DNA from 4 places in the Variovorax sp. 10L421 genome. Region 1 is predicted to be linked to each of the others. Evidence: predicted binding sites of a transcription regulator. Region 1 holds the regulator's gene; each other region holds the start of a gene.

Region 1 (7,151 bases):
CGCGAACAGGCGCTGGCCGGCCTGCGCGCCTCCGAGCAGGCGCAGGCCGAGCGGCTGCGCTTCTTCTCTGCCGCCAACCACGACCTGCGCCAGCCGGTGATGGCCATCGGCCTGCAGGCCGAAGTGCTGCGCCAGCAGCTGAACAGCGGCGCGGACATGGAGGCGGTTCAGTACACCGTGGGCTCGCTGGCGCGCGCGCAGCAGGCGCTCGAAGGGCTGACCAACCAGCTGCTCGAAATCGGCCGCATCGAGGCCGCGGTCGATCCGCTGCGTCCGGCGGCAGTGGCTCTGGCGCCCCTGCTGCTGGGGCTGGCGCGGCAGGCAGGCGACGGCCGGGTGCTGGTGCGCTGCCCGCACGACGCCATCGCCTGGAGCGACACCTTGTCGGTGCGCCGCGTGCTCGCCAACCTGGTCGACAACGCCGTCAAGTTCACGCCGCGCGGGCGCGTGCTGCTGGCGGTGCGGGCGCGCCGGCGCGGGACCGGCCGTGCCTGGCGCGTCGAGGTGCGCGACAGCGGCATCGGCATCGCGGCCGACGCGCAGCAGCGCGTGTTCGACGACTTCGAGCAGATCGGCAACGTCGAGCGCAACCTGCAGCGCGGCCACGGGCTGGGCTTGGCGATCGTGCGGCGGCTGGCGGCGCAGCTCGGCATTGCGGTGTCGCTTCGCTCGGCGCCGGGGCGGGGGTCGGTGTTCAGCTTCGAGCTGCCTGCCGCGCCCGACGGCGCGATGGTGGCGGCGCGCCCTGCTTCCGCGCCGCAGGACGACGGCGCCGATGCAACGCACACGCTGCGCCCCGGGCTCGCAGTGCTGGTGGTGGAAGACAACACGGTGGTGGCCGACAGTCTCAGTGCCCTGCTGCGGCAATGGGACGTGGAGCCGCGCGTCTATGCCAGCGCCGCCGAGGCGCTGGCGCTGGCCGACCTGCGCGCGCTCGACGCGGCGCTGTGCGACATCCGCCTGCCGGGTGCGCTCGACGGCATCGCGCTGGCCGACAAGCTGCAGCGGCAGAAGCCGTCGCTGGCGATCGCGCTGATTTCGGCCGACATCAACGAAGCCACCCAGCGGCTCGCCGCCGAGCGTGGCTGGCATGCGCTGCGCAAGCCGGTGCAGCCGGACGAACTGCGCGGGGTGCTGCTGAGGGCGCAACAGCCGTCGCAGGGCTGAGGCCGGCAGGGCGGCGGGCTGGCACGGGCCGTGCGGTGATGTCATCGCTTCCGATATATGCTCCGCGCACAGGCCGCCTGTCCTGCTCACGATGTCCTCCGACACATCTTCATCCCCCCTCGCAGCCGACGCGCGCTACGACCCGTTCACGATGGCGCTGCACTGGCTGCTTGCGGCCCTGATCGTGGGCTCGTTCGGCGTAGGGCTCTACATGACGGGGCTGCCGTTCTCGCCGCTGCGCCTGAAGATCTACAGCTGGCACAAGTGGGCGGGCGTCACCATCCTCGCGCTGTCGGCGCTGCGGCTGCTGTGGCGGCTCGGGCATCGTCCACCGGCGCTCCCGCCGGGCATGTCGGCGCTCCAGCTGGCGAGCTACCGCATCAGCCACACGCTGATGTACCTGCTGTTCTTCGCGGTGCCGCTGTCCGGGTGGGCCTACAGCTCGGCCATGGGCATGCCGGTGGCGTGGTTCGGCGTGCTGCCGCTGCCCGACTTCGTGCCGGTCGACCACGCCTTCGCCGAGGCGGTGCTGCAGCCGCTGCACCGCAACTGCGCCTTCGTGCTGGCAGGCGTCACGCTGCTGCACGTGGCGGCGGTGCTCAAGCACCACTGGATCGACCGCGACGGTCTTCTCAAACGCATGTGGCCCCGGCCACGCAAGGAACCAGCTCGATGATCAAGCGCCTGTTTTTCCGTCTCGCGCCGTCGCTCGCGGCGCTGGCTTTCGCCACCCTGGCGCTGCCGGCCGGCGCCGAGCCCGCAGCGGCAAAGCTCGTGGCCGACAAGAGCCAGATCGTCTTCGTCAGCAAGCAAATGGGCGTGCCCGTGGAAGGCACGTTCAAGAAATTCGACGCGCAGGTGGCCTTCGACCCGAAGAAGCCCGAGGGCGGCACCGTCGCGCTGCAGATCGACACGGCCAGCGCCGGCTTCGGCGTCCCGATGAGCGATGCGGAACTGCCCAAGCAGCCGTGGTTCGACGCCGCGCACTTCCCGCAGGCAAGCTTCCAGTCGAGCGCCATCAAGGCGCTGGGCGACGGCAAGTTCGAGATGGCGGGCAAGCTCACCATCAAGGGCATCGCCAAATACGTGACGGTGCCCGTCAGCATCGCCGCGGCCGGCGGCAAGGAGGCGGTTGCCACGGGGAGCTTCACGATCCAGCGGCTCGACTACAAGGTGGGCGAAGGCGAATGGACCGACACCTCGACGGTCGGCAACGACGTGCAGGTGCGCTTCAGGTTCACGCTCACGGGCTTCGGGCCGTTGTGAAGCGCCAGGCTGTCCGCCCCTCACTCACTTTCCTCTTTCCTCCCGCATCCAACACCATGAAAAAGCTCCTTCTCGCCGCGGCCCTGTCGGCCGCCGCATTCACCGGCAGCGCCACGGCGCAGCAACAGCAACTGCCAACGGAATTCGCCCCGGCCGTGGCCGCCAAGCCCGCGGGCGGGCCGGCGAAGAACGCCAACTACGTGATCGATCCGACTCACACCTTCGTGATGTACGAGATGGGGCACTACGGCACCACCACCAACCGCGGGCGCTTCAGCACCAAGGACGGCTCCGTGCAGATCGACGGCACCGGCGCCAGCGGCAAGGTCGACATCACGATGGACATCAGCTCCATCAACACCGGCGTCGACCTGCTCAACCGCCATGTGCAGAGCAAGGATTTCTTCAACGTGGCCGAGTTTCCGATCGGCCGCTTCGTGGCCGACCGCATCGATTTCAGCGGCGGCAAGGTGACCGACGTGCCCGGCACGCTCACGCTGATGGGCCAGACCAGGCCTGTGACGCTGAAGGCCGTGCGCTTCAACTGCTACCTGAGCCCGCTGATCAACCGCCAGGTGTGCGGCGGCGACTTCGAGACCACGGTGGAGCGCAGCGACTGGGGCATCACCTGGGGGCTGAACTTCGGCTTCGAGAACAAGGTGAAGCTGCTGGTGCAGGTCGAAGCGGTCAACGTGCAATGACACCGCTGCCCGGCCTGGCCGGCGCCACGAGCACCAGCTAGAGCAGGCTCTCCGGCGTCAGCGGCGCCAGCAATTCGAGCATGACCCGGCCCCAGAAACTGGAGTCGGGCTCCTCGGTCAGCACGGTGAGCTTGCCGGCATCCTCGCTGACCCATTCGATGCGCGACTCGTTGCTGCCTTCGGCAAAGCGCAGCCGGTAGGCGCCCTGCTGCTTGAGCACGTCGATGAGTTTCAGCGCCTGCTGCGCCATCTCGGCGCTGTGGATGATCAGCCCGATCTCGGTGTTGGCCGACTCCGAGCGCGGGTCGAAATTCATCGAGCCGACGAACAGCGTGCGCCGGTCGATCACGGCCGACTTGGCATGCAGCCTGCCCACCGAGGTGCCGAACAGGCCCAGCCGCACGCTGCGCCGGGTGCGCGTGGAGCTCAGCTCGTAGAGGTCGGCGCCGAGCTTGAGCATGTCGGGCCGGTAGCGGCGGTAGGCGGTGTGCACCAGCGGCTCGTCGGTGGCGGCCAGCGAATTGGTGACGACGCTGATCTTCACGTTGCGGTTGCGGATCTCGCGCATCACCTCCAGCCCCGTGGCGCCCGGGATCAGGTAGGGCGAGACGATGGTCACTTCGGAGCGTGCACGGCGCATCTGCTCGACCACGTTGTAGCGCACGCTGTCGACGTCGAGCAGCGGCACGCCGCCGTAGGAGGCGGTCTTGCCGATCACGCGCTCGGGCGAATCGGCATAGGCCTCGGCGGTGGTCCAGATCAGGCCGAGCTTGCCGGCGTTCAGGTCTTCCACCATCGGGCTGTAGCCGAGCAGGTCGTTGGGCGCGGGCTTCGGCGGCGGTGGAGTAGTGTCGGGGCCGGTGACCGCGTCGAAGCGGCGCTGCAGCTCTTCGGCCGACAACTCGCTGCGCACCACCGACTGGATCGGCCGCACGTAGATGCTGTTCCAGTACTGGTCGAACAGGCTGCCCAGCCGCGGGATCAGCGCACCAGTGACGAAGGTGTCGAGGTCGAGAAAATTCTCGCCCGCGGTGCGCGTGAAGTACTGGTTGCCGATGTTGCGCCCGCCCGCCACCGCCATCGCGCCGTCGGCGATGAACAGCTTGTTGTGCATGCGCCGGTTGACGCGGCTGAAGTCGAACAGCGAGGCAGTGAAGCGCTTCAGGATGCTCGCGCGCCCGGCCGGGAACGGGTTGAACAGGCGCAGTTCGACGTTGGGCGTGGCGGCAAAGCCGAGCAGCAGTTCGTCCTCGCCCGAGGTGTAGAGATCGTCCATCAGCACCCGCACGCGCACGCCGCGCTGGGCGGCGTCGCGCAGGGTGCGCAGCAGGTAGCGGCCGGTCTCGTCGTTCTCGATCTGGTAGTACTGCACGTCGAGCGTGCGCTGGGCACGGCGGGCCAGCTGGATGCGGGTGTCGAAGGCGAAGTCGCCACCGGGCATCAGGCGAAAACCGCTCAGGTCGGGGTCGGGCTGCGAGGCCAGCGCGAGCTTGCCGAGTGCGGTGTCGGCCGAGACGGCCATGGCCTTGGTGGGTGCGCGCGGGGCCTCGTTGGGCAGGGTGGCGCAGCCGGTGGCGAGCAGTGCGAAAGCCGCGAACAACAGCGCCAGGCCCCAGCGCCAATACGGTCCAGGTCCGTTCGGGGAACACCGCGGAACCGGCTCCGCCGGGCCGCAGGTGTTGCCCCCTGCAAGGGGGTTGGCGAAGCGACACGAAGTGCGCATAGCCTGGGGGTGTGCCAAGTTACAGGGCTTTGCGCAGGTTCGCGGGCGCGATGCGCAGCGCCTCGCGGTACTTGGCCACGGTGCGCCGTGCGCACTCGATGCCCTGCTCTTTCAGCATCTCGGAGATCTGGCTGTCCGACAGCGGCTTCTTGATGCTCTCGGAACTCACGAACTGCTTGATCAGCGCGCGCACCGCGGTGCTCGACGCATTGCCGCCCGTCTCGGTGCCCAGCGCCGAGCCGAAGAAGTACTTGAGCTCGACGGTGCCGAACGGCGTGGCCATGTACTTGGCGGTGGTCACGCGCGAGATGGTCGATTCGTGCAGGCCCAGCTCGTCGGCGATCTCGCGCAGCACCAGCGGGCGCATCGCGAGTTCGCCATGCACGAAGTAGCTCTTCTGCCGCTCGACGATGGCGTTGCTCACGCGCAGGATGGTGTCGAAACGCTGCTGGATGTTCTTGATGAACCAGCGCGCCTCCTGCAGCCGCTGCGACAGCGCCTGGCTGCCCTCGCCCTTGTGCGACTTGAGCGCGCCGGCATAGATGTCGTGCACGCGCAGACGCGGCATCACCTCGGGGTTCAACATGACGCGGAACTTCACGTTGGTGCCGCGGCCGGTCTTGGTGACGATCACATCGGGAATGACGATGTTGCGCTCCACGTCGACGAAGCGCCGGCCCGGCTTGGGCTCCAGCCGCGCGATGATCTGCAGCGCCGAGCGCACCAGCTCCTCGCTGCTGCGGGTGAGCGTGGCCAGGCGCTTGAAATCGCGGCGCGCAAGCAGCTCCATCGGCTGCTTGCAGACGGTGATGGCGGTCTTGCGGACCAGCGCCTCTTCGTCGGTCTCGTCCTCGCTGGCCATGGCGCGCAGCTGGATGCCCAGGCATTCGCCGAGGTCGCGCGCGCCTACGCCCACGGGCTCCAGGCTCTGCAGCAGTCCGAGCGCCACCTGGAAGTGATGCACGAGGTCGTCGAACTGGTCGTTGTCGTCGCCAGCCAGGCCCGAGGCCAGCGCGGGCAGCGAGTCTTCGAGGTAGCCGTCGTCGTTGAGAGATTCGATGAGAAAGCGCAGCGCGGCGCTGTCGTTCTCGTTCAGGCGCAGGCTCAGCGCCTGGCGGTGCAGGAACGACTGCAGCGACTCCTGGCTGCGCGCGAGTTCAGTGGCGTCGGCACGTTCGTCGTCGCCGAGGTTGTTCTGGCGCGCGGGCGCGTCGCTGCCCCACTCGCTGTCGTCGGGCGCCGCCATGTCGACGGTGCCGTCGCCTTCCCAGTCGGGCTCACGCTCGGTGATCTCGGCAGCTGGCCCGTCGGTATCCGCCGTGGTGGTGCTGGTGGTCTCGGCGGGCGCACTGGCGGCCGAAGGCGCGAAGTCGCTCTCGCCCTCATCGCGCGGAACCGGCGCATCAGCCGTGTCGAGCCCGAATTCCTCGCGCGCCGCTTCTTCCGCGGTGCGTTCGAGGAACGGGTTTTCGTCCAGCATCTGCTCGACTTCCTGGCTCAGTTCGAGCGTGGAAAGCTGAAGCAGCCGGATGGACTGCTGCAGCTGTGGCGTCAGTGCCAGATGCTGCGAGACGCGAAGGGACAGCCCTTGCTTCATGAGGAAATGGCCCCCCCCCAGGCTGCGCGCTTCGCGCTACGCCAACCCCCTACCGGGGACGGGCCGGCCGCTTCGGGCGGCCGTGCGCGGCGGCCCCCGCGAGGAAGCTCCGCGCGGACGGTGGCCACGATGATCCTTGACCCTCGCCGCACGATCACATCCGGAAGTGTTCGCCCAGGTACACCCTGCGTACTTCGGCGTTGTCGACGATCTCCGAGGGTGTGCCTTGTGCCAGCACATGCCCGTCGCTGATGATGAACGCATGATCGCAGATACCCAGCGTTTCACGCACGTTGTGGTCGGTGATGAGCACGCCGATGCCGCGCTCCTTCAGGAAGCTGATGATCCGCTGGATTTCGATCACCGCGATCGGGTCGATGCCGGCGAAGGGCTCGTCCAGCAGGATGAAGCGCGGCTGGGTGGCCAGCGCGCGCGCGATCTCGACGCGGCGGCGCTCGCCGCCCGACAGCGCCAGCGCGGGCGAGTCGCGCAGGTGGTCCACCCGCAGGTCGGCCAGCAGTTCGGACAGTCGCTCTTCGATGTGCTGCTTCGACAGTGGCGCCATCTTGCCGTTGGCATCGGGCTCGCTCTGGAGCTCGAGCACGGCGCGCACGTTTTCCTCGACCGTGAGCTTGCGGAAGATCGAGGCCTCCTGCGGCAGGTAGCTCAGGCCCATGCGGGCGCGGCGGTGGATCGG
Region 2 (7,151 bases), on a different contig from region 1:
AAGCCGATCAGCGCGGCCGTGTAGCCCGCGAGCATGAACACGTAGGAGCGCGGCGTGCGGTCGAACAGCGAGATGCACAGGCACAGCCCCACCCACAGCGCGAGCACCAGCGTCAGCAGTTCCGGCGCGTTGGACAGCGCGGGCACCATCAGCACGGTCGCAGTGGAGCCGATGAGCGTGCCGCAGAAGCGGTACAGCGCCTTCGAGCGAACGGCGCCGGCCAGCGGATGGGCGACGACGTAGGTGGTCATGAGCGCCCAGAACGGACGCGGCAGGCCGGCACGGCTGGCGAGGTACATCGCCAGCATGGCGGCGGCGAAGCTCTTGCCGGAAAAGAGAAGCTCCGCGCGGCTGAAGCGCGGAAGACGGAGCGCAGGCATTTCTTACCTGCGCCCTTCCTGCGGCGATTGCTGCGACTGCGGCGCCTGGGCCGGGCGCCCCAGGCGCTCCTCGAGCACGCCGAACACCCGCAGGCAGACGGCGATGTCGTCGTCGGACACGCCTTCGAACAGCTCACTGCGCATCAGGCTCAGCGCCGCCTCGATGGGCGCGCAGGCGGCCTTGCCTGCGGGCGTGAGGTGCAAGGTCTTGGCACGGCGGTCGGCCGGATCTTCGCGGCGCTCGACGAAACCGGCCTCCACCAACTGGTCGAGCGAGCGCACCAGCGACGGGCCCTCGATGCCCAGTGCATCGGCAAGCACGCCCTGGCGCACTTCGCCGTTCATGCGCCCGAGCATCACGATCGGCCAGGCCAGCGTTTGCGACACGCCGACGTGCGCCACCGCCCTGTCCGCCGACGCGCGGTAGCCGCGCTGCAGCACCGAGAGCGACATGCCGAGCCGCATCAGCGCGTTCTCGCGCTTCGGGGAGGAGTTGCTCGATTTGCTCACGATAGCCGCCTATTAATTAGCATGCTATCGATTATACGGGTAACTACTAATTCTTGCTGGCGGCAAGGCGGCGCCCGCCTTCAGCGGTCGAAGGCGCGAAAAAAGAAAAGGGAAGAAAAGTGTGAAGCCCGCCGATAAGCCGGATTCTGTGCATCGAGGGCCTCTTGCGAAGCCTTCGACGTGACCGCCATTACTCTGGGCCGTTTGTCGCCAAACGGCTCGATGCCACCTACCCGCCAGCTCAGCGGAACCACCTCGATACTGGCCTACTTGGTGTTGCTGCGCGCAGAGATTGCCCGTTTCACCCGAACTCAATCGGCTCGTCTCTGTTGCTCTGATCCTCACCTCACGGTGGAGAGTCGTTAACTCCTGCGCTGTCCTGTGCAGTCCGGACGTTCCTCCAGTGCGGTCTTTCGACCCGATGCTGTTGCCCGAAGGCGCAGCGTCGTCCCTTTCGGGCTTGCACCAGCGGCGGTCTGGCGTGCTTCACCGCGCGATTATCGCCCGCCCCATCAATGACCCTTCAGACAATGCCGCGCGCCGGTCGTCAGCCGGGCGTTTCGCCGTCGCCGGCCTGCACCAAGCCCAGCTTGCGCAACGTCCGATGGAAGTTGCTGCGGTCGATGCCGGCCTCGCGCGCGGCGCTGGCCACGCGGCCGCCGTGGCGGGCGAGCAGTTCCGAGAGCCAGGCCCGCTGGAAGGCTTCGGTCGCCTCGCGCAGCGTGCCGCCAGCCATGACAGGCCCCGCGTGTTCGTTCGCCGGGGCCTGCACGGGCGCTGCCGTGGCGCTTCCCACGACGGCAGCGCTGTCCAGCGCCAGGTGATGCGGCTCGATGGCCGTCCAGCGCGAGCCGCGCGGCTGCTCCCGGAACGCCCGCAGCGAGGCGCGGCTGATCACATGCTCGAGCTCGCGCACGTTGCCCGGCCAGCCGTGCGCCAGCATGGCGGCCTTCGACGCCGGCGAGAGCCGCAGGTTGCGCGCGCCCAGCCGGTGCTGGTTCTCCTCGAGAAAGCTGCCCGCCAGAACGAGCACGTCGCGCCCCCGTTCGCGCAGCGGCGCGACGACGAGCGGATAGACCGACAGCCGGTGGTACAGGTCGGCGCGAAAGCGCCCCTGCGCGATCGCCGCGGGCAGGTCGCGGTTGGTGGCCGCGATCACGCGCACGTCGACCTTGCGCATGCGGTCGCTGCCGGGGCGCTGCACCTCGCCGCTTTGCAGCACGCGCAGCAGCTTGGCCTGCACGCTCAGCGGCAGTTCGCCGACCTCGTCGAGAAAGAGCGTGCCGCCATCGGCGATCTCGAACTTGCCGTCGCGGTCCTGCACGGCGCCGGTGAACGCGCCGCGCTTGTGGCCGAAGAGTTCGCTGTCGGCCAGCGACTCGGGCAGCGCCGCGCAGTTGACCTGCACGAGCGGCTGCTCGCTGCGGCGCGAGCGCGCGTGCAGGCGCTGCGCGACCAGGTCCTTGCCGACGCCGGTTTCGCCGAGCAGCAGCACCGTGAGGTCGGACACGGCGACCGTGTCGATCTCGTCGCACAGCTGCTTCATCGCCGGGCTGCTGCCCAGCAGCTCGCGCGGCGCGCCACGCCCCGCACGCAGCGCCTGCGCAACGGCCTGCTCGCGCATCGCGCGCGCCTGCATCTCGCGGATCGTGTGGGCGGCCTCGATGCCGGTTTCGACGAGGGCGATCAGTGCCTCCATCTGCGCCGGGCCCACGGCATCGAAGGCGTGCGGCTCCAGGGCGTCCAGCGTCAGCAGGCCCCAGACGGCGCCGCGCAGGCGCAGCGGCGCGCCCATGCAGTCGTGCACCGGCAGGATGCCCGGCTGGCCGGCGACGAGGCCGTCGTACGGGTCGGGCAGGTTGCAGTCGTGGGCGAAACGCAGGCCCCGTTCGCTGTCGAGCAGGCGCGCGAAACGCGGATGGGCGGCGACGGGAAACTGGCGCCCGAGGGTTTCATCGCTCAGGCCGTCGACCGCGACGGGCTTCAGCACGTCGACATCGAGCTGCAGCAGCGCGGCGGCATCGCAGCGGACCAGTCCGCGCGCGGCGGCGAGCAGCGATCGGTAGCGGGCGGCCTCGGCTTCGGGCTCGGGCGACGGGGCTTCGGTGGTCGAATCGACACGCAATGTGGTCATAAGTACAACGATGAAGTTGTTGCGAATTTGACCACGCCTGATAAATCCCCAATGGCGTCAAGCACTTGCAGCGACCTTCTGGCTGGCACGGATCGTGAGAAGACGAAGGCATCTCAACAGAGGAAGCGCCAGACCATGAACCCGCAAACCATCGCCATCGTCAAGTCCACCGTGCCCGCGCTCCAGGCCCACGGCGAGGCCATCACCAGCCACTTCTACAAGATCATGTTCGAGGGCCATCCGCAGGTGAAGGCCTTCTTCAACGAGGCGCACCAGGCCGCCGGCACGCAGGCGCGCGCGCTGGCGGGCGCGGTCATCGCCTATGGCGCGCACATCGACCGGCTCGAAGCGATCGCCGGCGCCCTGCCCCGCATCATCCAGAAGCACGCCGCGCTGGGCGTGCTGCCGGAGCACTACCCGATCGTCGGCCACTACCTGCTGCGCGCCGTGAAGGAGGTGCTCGGCGATGCCGCGACCGACGAGGTGATTGCCGCGTGGGGCGAAGCCTACGAATCGCTGGCGGGCCTGCTCATCGCCGCGGAGGAAGCCGTCTACAGCGCCAACGCGGCGCAACCCGGCGGATGGCGCGGCATGCGCGAATTCCGCGTGGCCCGGCGCGAGGACGAAAGCGAGGTCATCACCTCGTTCTACCTGGAGCCCATGGACGGCGGCGCGCTGCTGGCGTTCTCGCCGGGGCAGTACCTCACGCTGGTGCTGGAGATCGACGGCCAGCCGGTGCGACGCAACTACTCGCTGTCCGACGCGCCGGGCAAGCCGTGGTACCGCATCAGCGTGAAGAAGGAAGAAGGCGGCCGCGCCTCGAACTGGCTGCACGAGGCCGCCGTGACCGGCACGCGGCTGCAGGTGCAGGCGCCGTGCGGCGACTTCGTGCTGCAGCCCGCGGGCGAACAGGCGCGCCCCCTCGTGCTGGTGACGGGTGGCGTGGGCATCACGCCCGCGATGAGCATGCTCGAATCGGTGGCCCACACGGGCCGGCCGGTGCACTTCGTCCATGCGGCGCGGCACGGCGGCGCGCACGCCTTCCGCGAGCGCGTCGACGCGCTCGCGCAGCGGCATGCGAACGTGAAGCCGCTGTATGTCTACGACGCGCCGCGCGAGAGCGACACGCCGCACGCGACCGGCTTCGTCACCCGCGAGCTGCTGGCCGGGCTGCTGCCGGAAGACCGCGATGTCGACCTGTACTTTCTCGGACCGAAGCCCTTCATGCAGTCGGTGTATGCCAACGGGCTGGCGCTCGGCGTGCCGAAGCAGCAGCTTCGCTACGAGTTCTTCGGGCCGCTGGAAGCCCTGGAGGCCTGAACCGCAACGGCCTGCCATCCCCTCGTGCTGAAACGGTCGCGGGCCGGGTGCAACCCGGCCCAGGGGGCGCCACAATGCGCGCTGACCATCCGCCCCTCGCACCCAAGGAGATTCCATGAAGGCCCAGAACATCCTCCAGACCATCGGCAACACGCCGCACATCCGCATCAACCGCCTGTTCGGCAATGCGAAACAGCAGGTCTGGGTCAAATCCGAGCGCGCCAATCCCGGCGGCTCGATCAAGGACCGCATCGCGCTGTCGATGGTGGAAGACGCCGAGAAGAGCGGCGCGCTCAAACCCGGCGGCACCATCGTCGAGCCGACCTCGGGCAACACCGGCATCGGCCTGGCGATGGTCGCGGCCGTGAAGGGCTACAAGCTGATCCTGGTGATGCCCGACAGCATGTCGGTCGAGCGCCGCCGCCTGATGCTGGCCTACGGCGCCACCTTCGACCTGACGCCGCGCGCCGGGGGCATGAAAGCCTCCATCGCGCGCGCCGAGGAAATCGTGGCCGGCACGCCCGGTGCGTGGATGCCGCAGCAGTTCAACAACCCCGCGAATGTCGACGTGCACGTGCGCACCACGGCCGAGGAGATCGCGGCGGACTTTCCCGACGGCATCGACGTGCTGATCACCGGCGTAGGCACGGGCGGCCACATCACGGGCGTGGCGAAGGTGCTGAAGAAGAAGTGGCCCAAGCTGCAGGTGTTCGCGGTCGAGCCAGTGGCCTCGCCCGTGATTTCCGGCGGCACGCCGGCGCCGCACCCCATTCAAGGCATCGGCGCAGGCTTCATCCCGAAGAACCTCGACACCTCGCTGCTCGACGGCGTGCTGCAGGTCGACGCCGAACCGGCGCGCGAAATGGCGCGCCGCTGCGCAGTCGAGGAAGGCATGCTGGTCGGCATCTCGTCGGGCGCCACGCTCGCAGCCATCGCGCAGAAGCTGCCCTCGCTGGCACCCGATGCGGTGGTGCTGGGCTTCAACTACGACACCGGCGAGCGGTACTTGTCGGTGGAAGGCTTCCTGCCCGCCTGACTTTTCGGGAAGCACCGCGGAACCGGCTTCGCCGGGCCGCTGGTGCTGCCCCCGGCAGGGGGTAGGCGAAGCGACACGAAGTGCGCGAAGCCTGGGGGCGAGTAAAATCTCTGGCCTGCTTGATAACCACAAGCCCCACGCCATGCTGAGAATCTCCGAACTCAAACTCCCGCTCGACCACGCGCCCGACGCGCTGGCCGCACTGATCGCCAGGACGCTCGACGTCCCGCTCGAAGCGATCGCCTCCCACACCGTCTACAAGCGCAGCTTCGACGCGCGCAAGATCGAACTGCTCACGGTCTACATCTGCGACGTGCAGCTGAAGGACGCGAAGCTCGAAGCCGCGCTGCTCGCGAAGCACGCGGGCCATCCGCACATCCAGAGCGCGCCCGACATGCGCTACACGCCGCCGGCCAATGCGGCCGAAGGCACGGCGCGGCCGGTGGTGGTCGGCTTCGGGCCCTGCGGCATCTTCGCGGCGCTGATGCTCGCGAAGATGGGCTTCAAACCGATCGTGCTCGAACGCGGCAGGACCGTACGCCAGCGCACCCGCGACACCTGGGGCCTGTGGCGCAAGAGCGTGCTCAACCCCGAGTCGAACGTGCAGTTCGGCGAAGGCGGCGCCGGCACCTTCTCGGACGGCAAGCTCTACAGCCAGATCAAGGACCCGCGCTTCCTCGGCCGCAAGGTGATGGAAGAGTTCGTGAAGGCCGGCGCGCCACCCGAAATCCTTTACGTCGCGCATCCGCACATCGGCACCTTCAAGCTGGTGAAGGTGGTGGAGAACATCCGCGAGCAGATCGTGGCGCTGGGCGGCGAGATCCGCTTCGAGCAGCGCGTGACCGACGTGCACATCGAAGACGGCCACCTTCGCGGCCTCACCGTGCTCGACCAGACCACGGGCACGAGCAGCGAACTGCGCGCCGACCACGTCGTGATGGCGCTGGGCCACAGCTCGCGCGACACCTTCGAGATGCTGCATGCGCGCGGCGTGCACATCGAGGCCAAGCCCTTCTCCATCGGCTTTCGCGTCGAGCACCCGCAAGGCCTGATCGACCGCGCGCGCTGGGGCCGCCACGCGGGCCACCCGCTGCTCGGCGCGGCCGACTACAAGCTGGTGCACCATGCAAGCAACGGCCGCTCGGTCTACAGCTTCTGCATGTGCCCCGGCGGCACCGTGGTGGCGGCCACCAGCGAGCCGGGCCGCGTGGTCACCAACGGCATGAGCCAGTACTCGCGCAACGAGCGCAATGCCAACGCCGGCATCGTGGTGGGCATCGACCCGAAAGACTTCCCCGGCGACGCGCTCGCGGGCATCGCCTTGCAGCGCGAACTCGAAAGCAACGCCTTCGTGCTCGGCGGCGGCGACTACCGCGCGCCGGGCCAGCTGGTGGGCGACTTCATCGCCGGGCGGCCCTCGACCGCGCTCGGCAGCGTGATTCCGTCGTACAAGCCCGGCGTAACGCCGACCGACCTGCACAAGGCGCTGCCGGCCTACGCCATCGAGGCCATGCGCGAGGCCTTCCCCGCCTTCGGCCGCAAGATCAAGGGCTTCGACACGTACGACGCGGTGCTCACCGGCGTCGAAACGCGCACCTCGTCGCCGATCCGCATCACGCGCGGCGACGATTTCCAGAGCCTCAACGTGCGCGGCCTCTACCCGGCCGGCGAAGGCGCGAGCTACGCGGGCGGCATCCTGTCGGCCGGCGTGGACGGCATCAAGGTGGCCGAGGCCGTGGCGCACGGCGTGCTGGCCGAAGCCTCGGCCCTG
Region 3 (7,151 bases), on a different contig from region 1:
CCAGGCCGCTTTCCCAACTGCTCACGCCTGCATGCGCTTCGGTGGATTCGGATACGGCGGGCACGGGCGCTGACTCACCGCTGGCCGCAATCGGCGGCGATGCGACGGGCTGGGCCATCGCAGCCGACGCGGCAGCCACGACTTCGGGCACGTGGGCCTCGGCGCCTGCGCCGACGGCCATCACCTCGGGCGGCAGGTCCTTCGCTTCGATCAGCTGGGCCGGTGCCATCACGGTCAGCCAGTGGCAGATGTTCTCGAGCTGGCGCACATTGCCCGGAAAGCTGAAGGCCGCGAGCCTGGCCAGCGCCGCGTCGGAAATGCGCTTGGGCTCGACGCCGAGCTGGCGCGCGCTCGCCTGCAAGAAGTGGCGCGTGAGCGCGGGCACGTCTTCGCCGCGTTCGCGCAATGCCGGCAGGCGCAGGCGGATCACGTTGAGGCGGTGGAACAGGTCTTCGCGGAAGCCGCCGAGCTTGACGCGCTGCTCCAGGTCCTGGTGGGTCGCGGCGATCACGCGCACGTTGGCCTTCACCGAGTTGTGGCCGCCCACGCGGTAGAAATGGCCATCGCTCAGCACGCGCAGCAGGCGCGTCTGCAGATCGAAGGGCATGTCGCCGATTTCGTCGAGGAACAGCGTGCCGCCCTCGGCCTGCTCGAAGCGGCCGCGGCGCATGGTCTGCGCGCCGGTGAAGGCGCCGCGCTCATGGCCGAAGAGTTCGCTCTCGAGCAGGTCCTTCGGGATGGCCGCGGTGTTGATGGCCACGAAGGGGCCGTTGGCGCGCGGCGAGTGCTTGTGCAGCGCACGCGCCACCAGTTCCTTGCCCGAGCCCGATTCGCCGGTGATGAGCACCGTGACGTTGCTCTGCGAGAGCCGGCCGATCGCGCGGAAAACGTCCTGCATGGCGGGCGCCTGGCCGAGCATCTCGGGCGCGGCGACCATGCGTTCTTCGGCGACTTCCTCGCGCTGGCTTTCGTCGACGGCGCGGCGGATGAGCTCGACCGCGCGCGGCAGGTCGAAGGGCTTGGGCAGGTATTCGAAGGCGCCGCCCTGGAAGGCCGAGACGGCGCTGTCGAGGTCTGAAAAGGCCGTCATGATGATGACGGGCAGGCCGGGATGTTTGGCCTTGATCTTGTCGAGCAGGTCGAGCCCGGAGCCGCCGGGCATGCGGATGTCGCTCACCAGGACCTGGGGACCTTGCTGATCGTCGTCGGCGGCCTGTTCGAGTGCTGCGAGCACCTCGCGCGTGTTCGTGAAACTGCGCGTGGGCAAGTCTTCGCGCAGCAGAGCCTTCTCGAGCACGAAGCGAATCGATTGGTCGTCATCAACTATCCAGATCGGCTTCATGCATCTCCTTGTTGCCGGGCTGCTAGGGCAGCGGTATCAATATCTTGAAATCGGTTCGGCCCGGGACGCTGTCGCACTCGATCACGCCGTGATGCTGTTGCACAAAAGTCTGTGCGAGCGTCAATCCCAGCCCCGTCCCGCCTTCCCTGCCCGATACCAGCGGATAGAAGATGCGGTCCTTGATCGTGTCCGGCACACCCGGTCCATTGTCGATGACATGCAATTCCAGTGCCAGTCGATACCACTGCTTGTTGAAGATCACCTGGCGGGCGATGCGCGTCTTGAAAGTGATCTGCGCATCGCCGGCCGCGCGGCGCTCGGCCAGCGCCTGCGCGGCGTTGTGCGTGATGTTGAGCGTGGCCTGGATGAGCTGCTCGCGGTCGCCGCGGAACTCGGGAATCGACACGTCGAAATCGCGCTCGATGTGCAGGTCGCGCGGAAACTCCGCAAGGATGACCGAGCGCACGCGTTCGCACACCTCGTGGATGTTGACGTCGCCCACCACGTGCGGCCGGCGGTGCGGCGCGAGCAGGCGGTCGACCAGTGTCTGCAGCCGGTCGGCCTCGTGGATGATGACCTGGGTGTATTCGATGAGGTCGCGCGATTCGACCTCCATCTGCAGCAACTGTGCCGCGCCGCGGATGCCGCCGAGCGGGTTCTTGATCTCGTGCGCGAGGTTGCGGATGAGTTCCTTGTTGGCCTGCGCCTGGTCGATGAGGCGCTCTTCGCGGTCCTGCCGCACCTGATGCTCGAGCGGCGACATCTCGATGATGAGTTCGCCCTTCTTGTCGCCATGCGCGAGCGTGACCTGCACCGGCATGAGCTCGTGGTTGACGCGGCGCAGGAAGGCTTCGTAGCGCAGGGTGGCGAAGTCGTTGCTGCTCGCGCCGTCGATCGCCGTGCGCAGCACCTGCGGCTCGTGAAAGCACGCACCGAACTGCGACCCCTCGAGGGTGCGCCGCGATGTGCCCAGTGCGTCTTCGAGGCCTGCATTGGCAAACAGCACCGAGCCGTTGCTGTTGACCACCGCGATGAGCGTGGACAGCAGGTCGAAGGACTGGAAGCGCGGATTGGCGCCGCTCGCCTTCTTCCCGAACACCATATGGCTATTGCGGTTGCTGCTTGTTCGGCAGGCGGCCGATCTCGCGGCGGATGCCGGCGATGTCGCTTTCGTTGCGCGCCAGCTCGGCCTTCATTTCGGCGACGCGGTCCAGGTACTTCTGGTAGTTGCGGCCTTCGCTGCCCTGCTTTTCAGGCTCGCCGTTGTTGTATTCCTTCTGCAGCTCGGCCTGGCGTGCCTCCGCCTTCTTGAGTTCAGCTTCGAGCACCGAGCGCGCCTCGCCGTCGCGCGCGCGCTGGTCAACACCTTCGACACGCGGGCTGCCCGCCGGTGCGCGTGCCGCGGAAGAGCCACCGGACGACGCGGAGCCGCCCGAAGTTTTCGTGCCTTGCACGACCGTGACGTTGCCGCCTTCCATGACCTTGCAGCCCTTCTGCTGGGCGATGGTGGCGTTGTTGGTGTACTCGTTGCCGCAACGCCAGACGCGCTCCTGCGCGAGCGCCGGTAGCGCGATCAATGAACCGGCCAGAAAAATGAGAGAAGCAGTCTTCATGTGTATCGGTGGAGGGCGGCGACAAAGGTGCATTTTCGTGCAATTCGATGCCAACCGTGACCAAATGTTCCAGGCCAATGAAAAAGGACGGCCGAGGCCGTCCTTTTGTCTTGAATCCCCGTCAGGGGCTCGCCTTTACAGCGAGTAGTACATGTCGAACTCGACCGGGTGGGTCGCCATGCGGAAGCGCGTGACTTCCTGCATCTTCAGCTCGATGTACGCATCGATGTATGCATCGGTGAACACGCCGCCCTTGGTCAGGAACGCACGGTCCTTGTCCAGGTATTCCAGGGCCTGGTCGAGGCTGTGGCAGACGGTCGGGATCAGCGCGTCTTCTTCCGGCGGCAGGTGGTACAGGTCCTTGCTGGCGGCTTCGCCCGGATGGATCTTGTTTTCGACGCCGTCGAGGCCCGCCATCAGCAGCGCAGCGAAGCCGAGGTACGGGTTCATCAGCGGATCGGGGAAGCGCGCTTCGACGCGGCGGCCCTTCGGGTTGGCCACGAACGGGATGCGGATCGAGGCCGAGCGGTTCTTGGCCGAGTAGGCCAGCTTCACCGGGGCTTCGAAGCCGGGCACCAGGCGCTTGTAGCTGTTGGTGCCGGGGTTCGTGATGGCGTTCAGGGCACGGGCGTGCTTGATGATGCCGCCGATGTAGTGCAGGGCGAAGTCCGAGAGACCTGCGTAGCCGTCGCCTGCGAACAGGTTCTTGCCGTCCTTCCAGACCGACTGGTGCACGTGCATGCCGGAGCCGTTGTCGCCGACGATGGGCTTGGGCATGAAGGTGGCGGTCTTGCCGTAGGCGTGGGCCACGTTGTGGATCACGTACTTCTGCAGCTGGACCCAGTCGGCGCGCTGGACCAGCGTGCTGAACTTGGTGCCCAGTTCCATCTGGCCGGCGTTGGCCACTTCATGGTGATGCACTTCGACCGGGATGCCGAGCGATTCGAGCACCAGGCACATTTCCGAGCGCATGTCCTGGAAGCTGTCGACCGGGGGAACCGGGAAGTAGCCGCCCTTGACTGCCGGACGATGGCCGGTGTTGCCGTGCTCGTATTCCTTGTCGGTGTTCCACGAGGCTTCTTCGGAGTCGATCTTCACGAAGCAGCCCGACATGTCGTTCTTCCAGCGGACGCCGTCGAACACGAAGAACTCGGGTTCCGGACCGAAGAAGGCGGTGTCGCCCAGGCCGGAGGCCTTCATGTAGGCTTCGGCGCGCTTGGCGAGCGAACGCGGATCGCGCTCGTAGGCCTTGCCGTCGGCGGGGTCGATCACGTCGCAGGTCAGGATCAGCGTCGTTTCTTCGAAGAAGGGATCGATGTTGGCGGTGTTCGGGTCGGGCATGAGCTGCATGTCCGAAGCTTCGATGCCCTTCCAGCCGGCGATGGACGAACCGTCGAACGCGTGGCCCGAGGTGAATTTGTCTTCATCGAAAGCCGAGACCGGCACGGTGACGTGCTGCTCTTTGCCACGGGTGTCGGTGAAGCGGAAGTCGACGAACTTGACCTCGTTTTCCTTGACGAGCTTGAGTACATCGGCGACGGTCTTTGCCATCAGTTTCTCCTGAGTTGGATGGTGGTTAGGAATACAGGGACGAGGGATGCAGTTTCTGTGCCATTGTCGCCTCACCCGACGACGCTTTGGCGAGCGCTGCAAACCCCAAATAGAGGCGGAAATTCACCAAGTTGGTGCAATCGACATCAACGCACCAATTCTGGGCCAAGCTTGGCATCAAAGGTGTGCAACCCTTCGATCAGCTGGACATAGGCGGCATCGAGCCGGCCGGGGTCGCCCTTGACGCCCAGCTCGATGTGCCGGCCATATTCAGGGTGGTCGACACTGGGCAGGCTGAACACCTTGATGCCGGCGTGCGCGGCCTCGATGGCCTGCATGAGCGGGGTCAGCGTGGCTTCCATGGCACCGAAAACGATCACCGATTTCTCGGCGACGGCATTGCGGGTGAACAGGTCGGCGTAGCGACTGTCGAGCACGGACTCGATCATGGGCCAGGCCATGACCGGAAAGCCCGGCACGAAATGCACGTGGTCGACGCTGAAACCCGGAATCTTGTTGTACGGGTTGCGGATGATGGTCGCGCCCTGCGGGAACACGCCCATGTTGAGGCGGTGGATGTTGTCGGGACGGTCGGGCTCATAGGGCAGGCCCTGTTCGTCCGCCGTGTCCCGCATGCGTTCGCGGATCAGCATCTCGGCTTCGGGGTGCAGCGCGAGCGGCACGCGCAGCGCCTGCGCAGCGCACTGGCGGGTATGGTCGTCGGGCGTGGCGCCGATGCCGCCGGTCGAGAACACGATGTCGCCCGAGGCAAAGGCGCGCATGAGCGCGGCGGTGATGCGCGCGGGCTCGTCGCCCACGTACTCCGCCCAGCCGAGCTGCAGGCCGCGCGCGGCGAGCAGCTCGATGACCTTGGCCATGTGCTTGTCGGCCCGCTTGCCGGAAAGGATCTCGTCGCCGACGACGATGAGACCGAATGCGCGTGTCATGGTGAACCCCATTGAGAGAGTGCGGCCTTGCTGGCTCCCTCGGCTTCGAGGGCCGACGTGGTGCCGGCGGCGGTCGACGCTTCGGCCACGGCGCGCTGAGCGCGCAGCTGCGCCAGCGCGTCGAGGCAGTAGTGCGCGAACCAGAGCGCCGAGAAGGCGAAGACCAGTGTGTAGATCCAGATGGCGATCGGCACCAGCACGAAGAAGGCGGCGGCGAACAGCAGGCCCGATGCCCAGACGATGCTGGGCGCGGCGCCCAGGTAGCCGCAAAGCACGCCGATGCACAGCAGCGGCAGCCGATGCGCGCGCAGCAGTGCGGTGCGCTCCTCGGGGCTGGCATGCTCGGCCAGCGCATCGAAGCTCATCACGCGGTAGGTGAGCCAGCCCCAGATCAGCGGCGGCAGGATCAGCACCAGCGGCGGAATGAGCCACAGCGGCATCGACACCACGAGGGCGATCAGCGCCAGGATGGTGACGCCCAGCGAACGCGCGACGCTGCCGAAGAACGAAGCGCCCTTTTTCTGTTCGAGCGAGGGAAAGCGCCGTTCGGCCACCAGCTTCGTCAGCGCGGGCGCCATGAAGCCGGCCACGATCAGCAGGCAGAGCACCACGATCACCGGGGTGGCGGCAAACACCACGACCAGGGACGCCAGCGCGGAAGTGACGTCACCGGAGAAAAGACGGCCGATCCAGGCCCAGAAGCTCGACAGCAGCGGCCAGGCGTCGAGCGCGCCGCGCGTCCATACAACCGCGTCGTCCCAATAGAAGTAACCGAGCCCCGCGGCCAGCACCACCATCAGGCCCAAAGGCAGCAGCGACAGCACGATCACGCGCGGCAGCATGCAATAGGCGACCGCGCGCCAGAAGGAGTCGAGGAGCAGGCGCATGAGGCAGCGAGGATAACGCGTCGGACGCGCCTTTCAGGGCCCGGAGCCCCTCAGCCGCGACCGGCCATCCGCTTCAGGCCGAGCCACTGCTGGGCCCAGAAGCCACGGCCGTAGTCGCGCACGCGCCCATTCGCGTCCGGCTCGACCTGGTCGCGGATGCCGGTCGGGTCGTAGCGATCCTCGAAGTTCGCGGTGCGAAACAGCATGTCCCACCACGGCAGCAGCACGCCGAAGTTGTGGCCGCCCAGCGTGCTCTTGCCGTTCGACTCGTGCCCCAGTCCGATGCTGTGGTGCAGCCGGTGGAAGCGCGGGCTGATCCACAGCCGCTCGCCGATGGCGCCGAAGCTCAGCCGCAGGTTGGCGTGCTGCAGGCTTTCGCTGAGCTGCGTGAAGGCGACGAAGGCGATGAACTGCCCCGGCGCCACGCCGATCAGCTGCGCCACGATGACGATCAGCGTGTCATGGACGATGTCGTCGAGCAGGTGGTTGCGGTCGTCGCTCCACATGGTCATCTGGCGCTGCGAGTGGTGCAGCGAATGCAGGCCCCACCACCAGTTGAACTGGTGCTGGCCGCGATGGATCCAGTAGCCGACGAAGTCGAGCACCACGAGGTAGATGGCGAAGGCCACCACCGGCACGTCGGTCACGCCGGGCCACACCTCGTCGAGATGAAAGGTGCCCCACCCCGCCGTGCGCAGGCTGCCCAGTGCGTCGTCGAAGAAGGGCTGCAGCGTGAAGAACAGCGCCAGCCGGAACAGGCCGAGGCGGTGGATCAGCGTGTAGAGCACGTCGATGCGGACCGCATGGCGAT
Region 4 (7,151 bases), on a different contig from region 1:
CGTGTGGCCGTCCACCGTCACGGCCTTGTGGTCCGAGGGGCCCGCGCCGCCGCGGCGGCTCGCAACGCCCGCCGAAGGATCAACCAGCCGCAACCCGAAGGACTGGAGCTCGGTCATCAGTTGCCGGCTGTCTTGCTGTGTCGTCGTGGTGGTCATGGTCGGAGCTCCGTTGAACAAAGGGTTGCGTGAGATGCATCGGCACGGTGGTTTGCGCCGGCCGGTCGTTGATGGCGAGCGACAGCAGTTCGGGCCGCGCATAGTGGCCGACCGAATCCATCATTCGCTTGCGCTTGGCGATGAGCGCCATGTCGAGGTCGGCCACCACCATGCCCTCTCCCTCGGTGAGCGGCGGCGCGAGGTGCTTGCCCTCGGGCGAGACGATGGCGGTGTGGCAGCCGCCGCGCAACGCCTTCTGCAGGTTGGCGTCGGGCGTGACCGAGCGGATCTGCTCGTCGCTGAGCCAGCCGGTGGCGTTGACCACGAAGCAGCCCGACTCCAGCGCGTGGTGGCGGATGGTCACTTCCATCTGCTCCGCGAAGATCGGGCCGACCAGCGAGCCGGGGAACTGCGCGCAGTGAATCTCCTCGTGCTGCGCCATCATCGCGTAGCGCGCGAGCGGGTTGTAGTGCTCCCAGCAGGCCAGCGCGCCGACGCGACCCACTGCGGTGTCGACCACCTTCAGCCCCGCGCCGTCTCCCATGCCCCAGACCATGCGCTCGTGGTACGTGGGCGTGATCTTGCGGCGCTTGAGCGCGAGCGTGCCGTCGGCATCGAACACCAGCTGCGTGTTGTAGAGGCTGCCGTGGTCGCGCTCGTTCACGCCGAGCACCACGACCATGCCGTGATGGCGCGCGCGCTCGGCCACGGCCTGCGTGACCGGGCCCGGCACGACCACCGCGCGTTCAGCCAGCCGCAGGTGCGGCGCACCCTGCAGCACCGGCGGCAGCACGAAGCTGAAGTAGGGGTAGTAGGGCACGAAGGTCTCTGGAAAGACCGCGAGCTGCGCGCCCTTGGATGCGGCCTCGTCGATGGCGCTGCACACCCGGTCGAGCGTGCCGTCGGGCCGGTCGAGGTCGGGCGCGATCTGGATCGCCGCGGCACGCACGATGCGGGATGTGGAAGCCATCGCCGGTGCCCTGCCCTACAGCGTCCAGGTGTCGAGGATGACCGCGCCGGCCTTCTTGTGCAGCAGCACCAGGTCCAGCACGTCCAGCGGGTTGATCGGCGTGATGCCTTCGATCAGCGCCCCTTCGCCGTGGCCGTACAGCGCCTGCAGCGCGAAGCGGCAGGCGTAGACCTTGCCGCCTTCTTCCATGAACTTGCTGATCTGCTTGTTGAAGTTCTGGTGGCCCGGGAAGGCCTCGTCGCCCAGCGTGGGAAAGCCGCGCTGCACGCCCAGCGTCACGCCGGGGCCGTACAGCAGCACCGAGGTTTCGTAGCCCTTGCGGCGCAGGCGCGTGGCCTGCAGCAGGTTCACGAAGCCGATGGAACCTTCGAAGGCGACCGTGTGGAAGGTGACGAGCGCCTTCTCGCCGGGGTCGGCCTTGACGTCTTCGAACACCTTCTCTTCGTAGTCGACGAGGTACTCGCCTTTCTCGTTGCGGGGGCGGGTGACTTTGGGCATGGGGTACTCCGGTTGAGGGGTTGAACGCAGGTCTTGCGTGCCTTTCTCTTTGCAGGCGATGTGCCAGCGTGCGGCCGGGTGCGTGCGATCAACTCGCGATCAATGCGCAGCGGTGCGCCTTGCGTGCGGATAAAAAAATTCGGAAGGCCGCAAAGGCGGGCACGCACAGAGGCTGCCGGCCGGTTTCCGCACCGCGACGACGCATCCGCCATGCGATCAATGCACCCGATCAATGAGGTTGATCGCACCCGATCGAAGCATTCGGCGCCTCCGCGGCAGGCGCGATTCCTGCGTGCTTGATCGGTGGCCCGATGCAATCAATGGATGCAATCAACTTCGACGATCCGCCCCATGCCCACGATCACCACCCACTGGCGCAAGCAGCTGCGCAACAGCGACCGGCCGGCCTACCTGCTGCTGGCCGATCTGATCGCCGACGACATCAAGACAGGCCGCCTTGGCGTGCGCGACCGCCTGCCTACGTTGCGCGAGCTCGCGGCCGACCTGGATCTCAACTACACGACGGTGGCGCGCGGCTATGCCGAGGCGCGCAAGCGCGGCCTGATCGACTCGCGCGCCGGCACCGGCACCTTCATCCGCTCCGGCAGCCCCAGCCTGCGGCTGCGTGGCGGCAGCGGCGCCGAGATGACGATGAACATGCCGCCAGAGCCCGACGACGCGCACCTGATGGCGCGGCTGCACGAGAGCGCGAGCCGTGCCTTCGCCGAGATCGACTTCCACGACCTGCTGCGCTACCAGGACTTCGGCGGCACCGCGCACGACCGCGAAGTGGCCTTGCAATGGCTGCGACCCTTCGTGCCGCATGCGAGCGTGGACCGCATCCTGGTGTGCCCCGGCATCCACGGCGTGCTCACGGCGCTGTTCTCGCAGCTCGCGCGGCCGGGCGAGCTGATCTGCGTGGAGTCGCTCACCTACCCGGGCGTGAAGGCCATCGCGGCGCAACTGGGCGTGCAGCTGCATGCGCTGCAGCTGGACGACGACGGCCCCATCGCCGATGCCTTCGAGCATGCCTGCAAGACGCTCAAGCCCAAGGCGCTGTATTGCAACCCGACGCTGCTGAATCCGACCGCCGGCACCGTGTCGCGCGCACGGCGGGAAGCGTTGGCCGACGTGGCGCTGCGCTATGCCATTCCGATCATCGAGGACGACGCCTACGGCATGCTGCCGCGCCAGACGCCGGGCACCATCGCCACGCTTGCCCCCGCGCTCACTTACTACGTGAGCGGGTTCTCCAAATGCTTCGGCGCGGGACTGCGCAGCGCGTATGTGTGTTCACCGACGGTGGTGCAGTCGCAGCGCCTCGCGGGCGCGATGCGCGCCACCACCGTGATGGCCTCGCCGATCACCAATGCGCTGACCACGCTGTGGGTGGAAGACGGAACGACCGAGGCGATGCTGCAGGCGGTGCGCGCCGAATCGGGGGCGCGGCAACTGCTCGCGACGCGCCATCTAGGCGACAGCGGGTTGCAGGCACACCCTGAGGGCTTTCATGCATGGCTGCCGCTCACACCGGGCTGGAGCCCGGTGGAGTTCGCGTCCTACCTGCGCACCCAGAACGTGGGCGTGGTGGCGAGCGCAGCATTTTCGACGGATGGCGATCCGCCAGATGCGGTGCGCATTTGCCTGGGCGGGCCGATGTCGCGGGAGCAGTGCGATCAGGCGCTGAGGCTCATCGCCGACACGCTGGCGCATCCGCTGCATCCGCACTCGACATTGCAGAAGCGCGGTTAGCCGATCACATGGGGAGCGAGATCGAGGCGTCGGCAGAACGGATGGCGTGATGGCACGATCTGCTGTAGCGACTCGCACAACCGCAGTCTGCTTTGTGCAAGACCCCCATTGCAGCACCGGCGCGAGGGGCACGCGGCCTAGACTTTTGGACATCCACAAGTCCGACCTCAGCCCCTTTTCCAAAGGACCAACTCCGTGAACTCCTCCATCGTCGAACGCCTCCGGAGCACTGGCCGTCTGGACCGCATGTTCGTCGACGGCGAGTGGGTGCTGCCCCAGGGGCAGGCTCGCGCCTCTGTCATCGACCCGTCGACCGAGGAACCCGTTGCGGAGATCGCGCTGGGAACTGCGCAGGACGTCGATGCGGCGGTGGCTGCGGCGCGGCGCGCCTTCGCCGCCTGGTCCGTGAGCTCCGTCCGGAGCAGGGTCTTGCTTCTCGACCGTGTCCACGCCCTGATCCTCGAACGAGCAGAGTCGTTCGCCCAGGTGATCTCGCAGGAGATGGGCGCTGCCATCGGCTTTGCGCGCAGCACACAGGTGCCGGTTGCGGCGCAGCACATCCGCGTGGCCCGGGACAATCTGGCCAGCTATCCGTTTCTCACCCATCGGGGGGACGTGGCCATCGTGCGCGAGGCCATCGGCGTGTGCGGCCTGATCACTCCCTGGAACTGGCCGCTCTACCAGATCACCGCCAAGGTCGGGCCGGCCTTGGCGGCGGGATGCACGCTGGTCCTGAAGCCCAGCGAACTGTCGCCGCTGAGCGCCCTGCTCTTTGCGCAGGTGATGCAAGACGCCGGCATCCCGCCGGGCGTTTTCAACCTGGTGAGCGGCACTGGGCCGGAGGTCGGCGCCGCGCTGTCGGCGCATCCGGACGTGGACATGATCTCGATCACCGGCTCGACCAGGGCCGGCGTCCTGGTGGCCCAGGCGGCCGCCCCGACGGTGAAGCGCGTGGCTCAGGAACTCGGCGGGAAATCGCCCAACGTGATCCTGCCGGACGCGGACCTGGCGCGAGCCGTGCCAGCAGGTGTGGCGGCCGCCTTGCGCAACGTCGGCCAGTCGTGCAGCGCGCCGACGCGCATGATCGTGCCGCGTGAGCACCTCCAGGAGGTCGAACGCATCGCGCACGAAGCGGCGTCCAGCTTCGTCGTGGGCGATCCGCGCGCCGAGCAGACCACGCACGGCCCTGTGGCGAATCGCGCCCAGTTCAATCGGGTGCAGGAAATGATCGGCATCGGAATCGCCGAAGGCGCGCGGCTCCTTTGCGGCGGCCTCGGCCGGCCCGAGGCCTTGAGCCGCGGTTTCTACTGCCGCCCGACCATCTTCTCCGCGGTGCATCCGCGGATGCAGATCGCGCAAGAGGAGATCTTCGGGCCGGTACTCGCGATCATTCCGTACGACAGCGTCGACGAGGCCGTGGAGATTGCCAACGGCACCGTCTACGGCCTGGGCGCTCACGTCCAGGGGCAGGACCTTGCAGCGGCACGCGCCGTCGCGGCGCGCATCCGCTCCGGGCAGGTGCACATCAACTATCCGGCCTGGAGCCCCCATGCACCCTTCGGCGGATACAAGCGCTCGGGGAACGGCCGCGAATACGGCATCGAAGGTCTTGAGGAGTATCTGGAAACCAAAGCCATTCTTGGCTTCGAGGAAAGCAGCGAAAGCGTCCAGGCTTGAATCGACGAGCGAGATTCATCATGTACCCTCCGCTGCACCATCTCAACACTTCCTCCAAGCCGCCGGCCTCCGCTGACGTCGTCGTGATCGGCGGCGGCATCATCGGCGTCTTCACCGCCTACTACCTGGCCAAGCGCGGTGTATCGGTCGCCCTGGTCGAAAAGGGAAGGATCGGCGCCGAGCAATCGAGCCGCAACTGGGGCTGGTGCCGGCAGCAGAACCGGGACGCTCGCGAACTGCCGATGGCGAGCAAGAGCCTTGATCTCTGGGAACGGTTTGCCGCCGAAAGCGGGGAAGACACGGGCTTCCATCGCTGCGGGCTCCTGTATCTCAGCAACGACGAGGCCGAGCTGTCCCGTTGGTCCAACTGGCGCGATTTTGCGAAGACCGCCGACGTGGCGACCCACGTGCTCGGCAGCCGCGAGGCCGCCGAGCGCGGCCGAGCGACCGGCCGCGCCTGGAAAGGCGGCGTCTTCTCGCCCAGCGACGGCACCGCTGATCCTGGCAAGGCTGCGCCCGCCGTGGCCGCTGCGCTCATCAAGCTTGGCGGCAGCGTCAACCAGAACTGCGCGGCCCGCGGCATCGAGACGGAAGGCGGGCGGGTCAGCGGCGTCATCACCGAAGCCGGGGTCATCAGGACCAGGACGGCCGTGCTGGCCGGGGGCGCGTGGGCCTCCTCGTTCTGCCGCCAGCTCGGCATCCGTTTTCCGCAGGCCTCGATCCGGCAATCCATCCTCAGCGTGTCCCCCGTGGAGCACCGCCTTCCGGATGCCCTTTTCACCTCAGGCGTCTCCGTGACGCGCCGCAACGACGGACGCTACGCACTGGCCATCAGCGGCCGCGCACGCGTGGACGTGACACCCCAGTTCATGCGCTTCGCCCCGCAATTCGTGCCCATGTTCGCCAAGCGCTGGCGCAACCTTCTTCCGGGGGGCCTGGAAGGCATTCGCGGTGGCCACGAAACGCTGGGGCGGTGGCGGCTCGATGCGCCGACGCCGATGGAGCGGGTGCGCATCCTCGATCCGAAGCCATGTTTGTCCACGATCAGGGAGACCCACCGACGCGCCGTCGAGCTCCTGCCCGAACTGCGCGAAGCAAGGATCACGCACGCCTGGGCCGGCTTCGTCGACAGCACGCCGGACGGTGTGCCCGGCATCGGCGAAGTGCCGGGCATGCCGGGCTTCATCCTGGCCGCGGGCTTTTCCGGACACGGCTTTGGCATCGGCCCCGGCGCCGGCCACCTTGTCGCGGACCTTGCCACCGGTGCCAAACCGATCGTCGATCCCATACCGTACCGGCCCGAGCGGTTCAGCGACTCAGCATGGGGCAAGGTCGCTGATTTCTAGGCCGCGCCTGCGACGCGCCGAACCCTGCCCTGCATCTACGGCATCGCGACAACGGAGATCAAAGGCTCCAGCATCGCGTGCCGGCCGACGACGTGATTGCCTGCCGCTGCCAGGAAGTCACGGCCGGCGAACTGCGCCGATCGGTTGCCCTGGGCTGCCTGGGGCCGAGCCAGGGCAAAGCCTTCACGCGCTGCGGCATGGGCCCCTGCCAGGGCCGCCTTTGCGGCCTCACCGCCACCGAGGTCATCGCACATGAGCGCGGCGTCTCTCCGGCCGAGGTCGGTCACTACCGGATCTGCTCTCCCATCAAGCCGATCACGCTCGAAGAGCCTGCCGCACGTTGATTCCGGCCAGACGCAGACCTGGTCGAGCCGCTCGCCGGCCAACTGGGGCTGCCGGTATTCGTCACGCGTTCTGATCCTGAGCCTCAGTCGCGTTCGGTGTGATCGACACCGAACCACCCGGTCCGCAACTACGGGTGGACTCTCCTGGGGCCTCGCTCGTCGACAGAGGGCGTTACGGCATGCGGCATCGGTCAACGGCATGGGGTACATCCAGGGGGTGGGGGTACAAAACTGCCGTCCCAGGGGGTTCAGGAGGTTTGTACCCCCTCCGGTACCCCCACTCGGCGCTGGCAGTCACCGGATTTCAGTGTCTGCCTCCGAACGCGACTCGCCCAGTTCCCCAATGAAAAAGGGCGTCCGGAGGATGATTCCGGACGCCCTTGGACGTTTTTGTGAAACCGATCTAAA

What was found. Region 1 encodes sigma-54, which starts transcription at its own class of promoters, with help from an activator protein. Its sites were predicted from a motif close to TGGCANGNAANCTGCTTT; they were not measured.
Region 2: the regulator sigma-54 is predicted to act here: its motif matches at 3,108-3,125, upstream of hmpA (NO-inducible flavohemoprotein).
Region 3: the regulator sigma-54 is predicted to act here: its motif matches at 4,552-4,569, upstream of glnA (type I glutamate--ammonia ligase).
Region 4: the regulator sigma-54 is predicted to act here: its motif matches at 1,673-1,690, upstream of AC1DFC_RS11155 (MSMEG_0572/Sll0783 family nitrogen starvation response protein).

Annotation. Positions count from the first base shown of each region.
Region 1 covers NZ_JBFTJJ010000018.1:100,657-107,807, forward strand. The annotation lists gene AC1DFC_RS21495 (sensor histidine kinase) at 1-1,167, shown strand, start outside; gene AC1DFC_RS21500 (cytochrome b) at 1,259-1,843, shown strand; gene AC1DFC_RS21505 (YceI family protein) at 1,840-2,433, shown strand; gene AC1DFC_RS21510 (YceI family protein) at 2,490-3,134, shown strand; gene AC1DFC_RS21515 (phospholipase D family protein) at 3,172-4,857, opposite strand; gene rpoN (RNA polymerase factor sigma-54) at 4,877-6,454, opposite strand; gene lptB (LPS export ABC transporter ATP-binding protein) at 6,609-7,151, opposite strand, start outside.
Region 2 covers NZ_JBFTJJ010000036.1:8,771-15,921, forward strand. The annotation lists gene AC1DFC_RS27915 (FUSC family protein) at 1-380, opposite strand, end outside; gene AC1DFC_RS27920 (MarR family winged helix-turn-helix transcriptional regulator) at 384-845, opposite strand; RNA gene rnpB (RNase P RNA component class A) at 1,010-1,378, opposite strand; gene norR (nitric oxide reductase transcriptional regulator NorR) at 1,438-3,024, opposite strand; gene hmpA (NO-inducible flavohemoprotein) at 3,160-4,344, shown strand; gene cysK (cysteine synthase A) at 4,460-5,380, shown strand; gene AC1DFC_RS27945 (NAD(P)/FAD-dependent oxidoreductase) at 5,523-7,151, shown strand, end outside.
Region 3 covers NZ_JBFTJJ010000001.1:417,312-424,462, reverse strand. The annotation lists gene ntrC (nitrogen regulation protein NR(I)) at 1-1,342, opposite strand, end outside; gene glnL (nitrogen regulation protein NR(II)) at 1,365-2,444, opposite strand; gene AC1DFC_RS02025 (hypothetical protein) at 2,449-2,955, opposite strand; gene glnA (type I glutamate--ammonia ligase) at 3,091-4,506, opposite strand; gene AC1DFC_RS02015 (competence/damage-inducible protein A) at 4,653-5,453, opposite strand; gene AC1DFC_RS02010 (EI24 domain-containing protein) at 5,450-6,340, opposite strand; gene AC1DFC_RS02005 (sterol desaturase family protein) at 6,391-7,151, opposite strand, start outside.
Region 4 covers NZ_JBFTJJ010000006.1:65,165-72,315, reverse strand. The annotation lists gene AC1DFC_RS11165 (MSMEG_0568 family radical SAM protein) at 1-117, opposite strand, end outside; gene AC1DFC_RS11160 (Nit6803 family nitrilase) at 80-1,126, opposite strand; gene AC1DFC_RS11155 (MSMEG_0572/Sll0783 family nitrogen starvation response protein) at 1,142-1,624, opposite strand; gene AC1DFC_RS11150 (aminotransferase-like domain-containing protein) at 1,976-3,376, shown strand; gene AC1DFC_RS11145 (aldehyde dehydrogenase family protein) at 3,623-5,053, shown strand; gene AC1DFC_RS11140 (NAD(P)/FAD-dependent oxidoreductase) at 5,074-6,399, shown strand; partial or broken gene AC1DFC_RS11135 (bacterioferritin-associated ferredoxin) at 6,471-6,743, shown strand.